Parashewanella spongiae: one gene and its partner. The protein of the gene in region 2 binds, or shares a complex with, the protein of the main gene of each other region. Links are inferred from orthologs where the notes say so. Each region holds a gene or a part of one and is shown on either strand. Other genes may lie near its edges. The genes, in order: dnaB and dnaG.

Evidence for each region.
Region 1: the proteins of dnaG (region 2) and dnaB are in contact, whole or in part, in a crystal structure (PDB 2R6A), measured with the Geobacillus stearothermophilus proteins. The link is inferred for Parashewanella spongiae from one-to-one orthologs. Residues at the interface, in WP_049624496.1 of Geobacillus stearothermophilus: Lys456, Leu457, Leu458, Pro459, Ala460, Asn463, Ala464, Leu467, Leu535, Leu536, Ile537, Ala538, Gln544, Glu545, Asp548, Tyr549, His552; in WP_033016901.1 of Geobacillus stearothermophilus: Ser13, Glu15, Ala16, Gln18, Glu91, Leu92, Asp94, Ala95, Val96, Pro97, Thr98, Ala99, Ala100, Asn101, Tyr104, Tyr105, Ile108.

Annotation. Positions count from the first base shown.
Region 1 is NZ_CP037952.1:408,809-412,005, reverse strand. Bases 322-3,186 are described here. They hold dnaB (replicative DNA helicase), read right to left. Parts: upstream 2,525-3,186; coding sequence 1,118-2,524; downstream 322-1,117. Other genes in these bases: E2I05_RS01465 (S46 family peptidase), read left to right, coding at 2,642-3,186; alr (alanine racemase), read right to left, coding at 322-1,075. Also shown: more of alr, read right to left, coding at 1-321; more of E2I05_RS01465, read left to right, coding at 3,187-3,197. UniProt on the Escherichia coli protein: The main replicative DNA helicase, it participates in initiation and elongation during chromosome replication. Travels ahead of the DNA replisome, separating dsDNA into templates for DNA synthesis.
Region 2 is NZ_CP037952.1:4,263,740-4,267,011, reverse strand. Bases 1-2,940 are described here. They hold dnaG (DNA primase), read right to left. Parts: upstream 2,365-2,940; coding sequence 637-2,364; downstream 1-636. Other genes in these bases: rpsU (30S ribosomal protein S21), read right to left, coding at 2,885-2,940; E2I05_RS16915 (GatB/YqeY domain-containing protein), read right to left, coding at 2,435-2,878; rpoD (RNA polymerase sigma factor RpoD), read right to left, coding at 1-436. Outside these bases: more of rpsU, read right to left, coding at 2,941-3,100. UniProt on the Escherichia coli protein: RNA polymerase that catalyzes the synthesis of short RNA molecules used as primers for DNA polymerase during DNA replication.

The DNA of each region.
Region 1 (3,197 bases), 3.9 Mb from region 2 along the record:
ACTCTATGCAAACGGCTACCCTAGGAGTAAGTTTGGTTACCAACTCATAAGCTATCGTGCCAATGTGTTCAGCAACTTCCTCTACAGGTAGTTCTCGCCCCCATAACATAACTTCATCACCTACATTATCTTCAGAGGCAATGCCAAGGTCGACCGTGAGCATGTCCATTGACACTCGGCCAATAATCGGCACGCGGCGGCCATTTATCAAAATGGGTGTACCTTCTGGGGCATTACGAGGGTAACCATCACCATAACCAATCGCCACCACACCTAAAACCGTGTCGTGCTTAGCAACCCAAAATGCACCGTACCCTGCACTTTCACCCGCTTGATGCTCACGAATAGCAATTAATTCAGATTTAAGCTCCATGGCCGCGGTTAGACCGTGGTTTGAACCTAAGTCCCCTACGACAGGTGATACACCATAAAGCGCTATCCCAGGTCTTATCCAATCAGCTTGGGTTTGCGGCCAGTATAAGGTTGCCGCTGAATTCGCCAGCGAACGCTCCCCTTCTAAGCCATTAATGAGATTGATAAACTGTTGATGTTGCGCTTGGGTCATTGGATTTTCTGGCTCATCGGCACAAGCAAAATGAGTCATCAAATGAATTGGCTTGGCAACATTTGGACAATCCAATAATCGTTGATACACCTTTTTGAAATCTGCCGCGACAAACCCTAAACGATGCATACCAGAATCTAACTTTAACCACACAGTTATAGGTTTATCTAAGCTGGCTTGCTCTAGCATTTTCAGCTGGAAATCATGATGAACAACAGTTTCAATATTCTGCTCGATAAGCTTTGGTAAATCGGTTTGATGAAATACGCCTTCGAGCAATAGTAACTTTCGCGTGATGCCACCAGCCCTGAGCATCATAGCTTCTTCCAACCTTGCTAATCCAAAGCCCTCAGCTTGAGGCAAGCACTTAGCCACGTTTAATAAACCATGACCATAACCATTGGCTTTTACCACCGCCATAACTTGGCTTTGTGGTGCAATTTCTTTTAACCGTGCAAGGTTAGCTTTCAGGGCACGGCAACTGATTTCTGCGCGAGGAAATGGCTTCAAAAAACAATCCTGTTTCGGTGAGTAACCTGTTGGTTAATGGTATTAATCTTCTTCAAACTGTGGTCCAGCAAAATTATCAAAACGAGAAAATTGGCCTTGGAAGGTCAACCTTACTCGCCCAATTGGGCCGTTACGTTGTTTACCAATAATAATTTCGGCAGTACCTTTATCTTCTGAAGTATCGTTATAAACTTCATCGCGATAAATAAACATAATTAAATCGGCGTCTTGCTCGATGGAGCCTGATTCACGTAAATCAGAGTTAATGGGGCGCTTATCGGCACGTTGCTCCAATGAACGGTTTAACTGCGATAACGCGATCACGGGGATACCCAACTCTTTGGCTAACGCTTTTAATGAGCGGGAAATTTCAGCAATTTCCAAAGTACGGTTGTCTGATAAGGCCGGAACCTGCATTAACTGCAAATAGTCGACCATGATCATTGATAATCCACCATACTCACGAGCAATACGACGTGCCCGTGAGCGAACGTCATTAGGAGTCAGTCCCGACGAGTCATCAATGTACATCTTGCCTTGTTCAAGCATAATGCCCATGGTGGAAGATACGCGCGCCCAATCGTCATCGTCCAAACGGCCAGTACGAATTTTAGTTTGATCGACACGCCCTAATGAGGCCAACATTCTCATCATGATTTGCTCAGAAGGCATTTCTAAACTGAAGATCAACACAGGTTTATCTTCATGTAAAGCCGCCTGTTCACAGAGGTTCATCGCAAAAGTAGTTTTACCCATCGACGGACGCGCCGCTACAATCACTAAATCGCCCGATTGAAAGCCCGCCGTCATATTATCTAAGTCACCAAAACCGCTGGAAACACCCGTAACACCGTTATGAGGGTTATTGTATAGCTCTTCAATTTTATCGACGGTTTTTTCTAAAATTGATTTTATGCCTTCTGGCCCTGCGTTGGCATCGGCACGCTGCTCAGCAATTTTAAAGACTTTCGTTTCGGCATAATCTAGTAGTTCGCTAGAAGCTCGACCTTCAGGGTTGTAACCTGCGTCGGCAATATCATGGGCAACGCGGATCATCTCTCTAACTACCGCACGTTCGCGTACAATTTCAGAATAGGAAACAATATTACCCGCACTTGGGGTATTTTTAGTGATTTCACTGATGTAGGCAAAACCACCAGCACTTTCCAATTGATCTTCAAGTTCTAACTGCTCAGTCACTGTGACCAAGTCCAATGGTTGTCCACTTTCAACCAGTTTTCCCATCGCCTCGAATATCATCCGATGCGAGCGAGAATAAAAATCATCACGAACGACAGTTTCAGCCACTTTATCCCACGCTTCAGCATCCAGCATAAGCCCCCCCAAAACCGATTGCTCCGCTTCGAGTGAATGAGGTGGCATTTTCACCCCTTCTACTTGGGCATCTCGTGCTTTGAATTTGGGTTTATTCGTCCCCTGTTGTGACATTGATACTCCCGTTTTACAACGATTTTACAAAAATATGGTATAACCCCATGCAAACCACAGTATTCCATCTTATCTGCTTATGAATGGAAATAATAACTCAAAATAAAGGAAACGTTTATGCGCAAGGCATTGATCGCCGCCTTAGCTCTTACATCGGGATTCGCTGTCGCCGATGAAGGACAATGGCAACCACACCAACTCCCTTCTATTGCACAAAAGCTGACTGACCGTGGAATTGAAATTTCTGCGAAACAATTGGCCGATTTAAGTCAATATCCAATGAACGCTGTGGTCAGTCTTGGCTATTGTACCGCTAGTTTTGTTTCACCTAAAGGCTTGGTTGTCACGAATCATCACTGTGCTTACGGTGCAATTCAACATAACAGTAATCAAGAGCATAATTATCTTGAAGATGGCTTTTTAGCGAAAACCTTAGCGGCAGAACCATCAGCTGGTGCCAACGAACGTTTATACGTGACCGAAGCCGTCACTAATGTCACTGATACCGTCATTGCAAATTTAGGCCAAGATCCGCTCAAACGCTATGAAACAATTGCACAGAACCGTAAAGACATCATCAAGCAATGCGAATCTGATGATAATTATCGTTGCTCAGTGCGCAGTTTTCATAATGGTTTGGAATACTATTTAATCAAACAACTGATCATCCGTG
Region 2 (3,272 bases):
CAAGGATCATTGCAATCGCTTGAGGATACTCAGCGACAGAGCTTTGAACTGTGTTGATCCCTTCTTCAATACGCTTAGCGATAACAATTTCGCCTTCACGAGTCAGTAGTTCTACTGTGCCCATTTCACGCATATACATACGAACTGGATCGGTAGTACGTCCAAGTTCACTTTCAACAGTAGCTAATGCAGCAGCAGCTTCTTCAGCTGCATCTTCATCGGTGCTGTCCTCTGACATCATAATGTCATCGGCATCGGGAGCTTCTTCATAGACCCGAATACCCATGTCATTAATCATCTGAACAATATCTTCGATTTGATCTGCATCGACCATGTCTGCAGGTAAGTGATCGTTCACTTCTGCATAGGTTAGATAACCTTGTTCTTTACCTTTAGCAAGTAACAGCTTAAGTTGCGACTGCGGCGTATGATCCATAGATATCATCCAAGTTGGGTAAACAGTTTACGACGATGAGCGTTCGGACTATTAGCTAAGCTAAATATCCACGCAAAACGTCCATTATAACCTTGTGCACTACCTTGTGCTAGTCCAAGAGCAGGGTTTAAAAAGATATTTCGTCCTTATGGCAAGCAAAAATCACATATTTAAGTGATCTCTTCTTTGCGATAGGGGAATTAACTTTGCCCTTGAATTATGGATATCAGCTTTTGTAGCTGTACCCGTTCTTCCTTGGTGTGGTTTTGTTTTAGGCTGAGTTCTTGATATCGCTGTTCTAAATATTGGTTATTTAACCAAACGAGCGCTTTTTTAAACTCAGACTGATGGTTTTCTTCTTTAACTTGGTGCTCCCACTGAGCTAACTTTTTAAGCGTATTTAGCTGTGGTAACTGTCTATACTCTTCAATCAGTTGAGCACTGCTTAGTTGGCGAGTACGAGTCAAGTCGAGAAGTTGGTTAAGCAAATCCAGCCCTGGCAAAGATAAATAGGACAAAGCTGGTTGTGGTGGCAAATTGATGCCAATTTTTGGGTTTTGAACTAATAGTGCAATAGCCAGTCGGAGTGGTGTTCCACGTCCTTTTAGTGCTTTTGAACCCATTGGGTTTGAATTGCTATTAATTTTAAAACCAAATTTCTTTTTAAGTTCTTCACTGCTGTTCATTCCCAATTTATGGGCTAAATTATCAAGCAATAAGTTTTGTAAAATTTGATCTTGAATTTTCTCGATTAAATTCATTGCTTGTTTAGCAAGCTTGCTTTTATCACCACCAGATTCTGCCGTTAAGCTTTGAAACATGAATGATTTAAGAGATTGTGATTGTGCAATCAATTGCTCAAAAGCAACTTGGCCAATTCGCCTGATCATCGAGTCTGGATCATCACCATCATCAACGAACATAAATTTTACTTGATCGCCGGGCTTCAGTAGGGGTAATGCTGTTTCTAGGGCTCGCCAAGCGGCCTCTCTGCCTGCACGATCGCCATCATAGCAACAAATCACTTCTTCAGCATTACGCAGTAATAATTGAAACTGCTCGGCAGTGGTTGATGTGCCTAGCGAGGCAACGGCATAATCAACACCAAACTGAGCTAATGCTACTACGTCCATGTAACCTTCAACAATTAAGATTTGTTTAGGATTACGATGTTTTTGTTTTAATTCATAGAGGCCATAGAGTTCATTGCCTTTGTGAAAAATAGGTGTTTCAGGTGAATTGAGATATTTTGGTGTGCCTTCACCTAATACTCGTCCTCCAAACCCAATTACTCTGCCACGTCTATCATTAATTGGAAACATGAGCCGATCACGAAATCGATCATAACGTCGACCATTATCTTTCTCGATTAACATGCCAGCGGTAAGGAGTTTGTCCTGTGAATCTTGTTGGCCACGATATCGACCCAGCAAGTTGTCCCATCCATCTGGAGCAAAGCCAATACCAAAAGAGCTTATTACATCCGCTGATAGGTCGCGATGTTCAAGATATTTCAGTACTTTCTCTTTCTCTGGGTGCTGTCTTAGTTGAGTTTGATAGAAGCGATTGGCTTCATCCATCAACTGATAAAGATCACGGCTTAAGTTTTGATCTTTTTTGGGGCCTCGATATTCTTCTCTAGGAACATCTAAACCAATCAGTGAGGCTAACTCTTCGATGGCATCAACAAACTCAAGACGATCGTATTCCATAACGAAATCGATAGCGTTTCCGTGAACACCACATCCAAAGCAATGATAGAACTGTTTGTCATGACTGACAGTGAACGAAGGGGATTTCTCACTGTGAAATGGGCAGCAAGCAGAATAATTCTTGCCAGCTTTTTTGAGCGGCACTTTGCGGTTGACGAGTTCAACTATGTCTGTGCGAGCAACCAGCTCATTGATAAAATCACGAGGTATTGCCATAGTTCCACTTTATGCCGATTAAAACAAACAAGCCGCGCAATTGCACGGCCTGCTGTAACGTTAAAAGCGGTTATTTCAATTTTGCACGGATTAATGCACCAATGGCACCCATATCTGCACGGCCTTGAATTTTGCTTTTTAACGCACCCATTACTTTACCCATATCCGCCATGGTTGCTGCACCTACTTCTGTGACGGTTTCCGCAATAATTGCGTCAACTTCTTCTGAAGTTAGAGGCTTTGGAAGGAATGTATTAATTACATTCACTTCAGCGGCTTCTATGTCAGCAAGATCGCTGCGGTTCGCTGCTTCATATTGAGCAATCGAATCGCGGCGCTGTTTAACCATTTTGGTTAAGACCGCTATTACCTGATCATCATTCAGAGATTCGCGGGTATCCACTTCAATCTGTTTAATGGCGGCAAGTGCCAAACGAATAGTTCCCAATCTCGCTTTATCTTTAGCGATCATGGCTTGTTTCATCTGGTCTTTTAGCTGATCAATTAGGCTCATAGTGGATTAATATAAACGTACGCGACGTGCGTTTTCGCGAGAAAGCTTCTTAGCTAGACGTTTAACTGCAGCAGCTTTTGCGCGCTTACGACAAGTCGTTGGTTTCTCGTAAAATTCACGAGCACGTACATCTGCTAAGATTCCAGCTTTTTCACAAGAGCGCTTGAAACGACGAAGAGCTACGTCGAATGGTTCGTTTTCACGTACTTTAACAATTGGCATACGCCATCACCCCTTAGGTGTAGTTAATTTTGAAAGAAAACACCCATGTGGGTTAATTTTCAATCAAGGTTGATTTTAAATTGGTTCGGAATTTTACACTCACAAGATACGATTTGTAAAGCGCAATACCGAAGAGTTAGATAGAACTTTTGTCTATATGGCTTCGATTGCT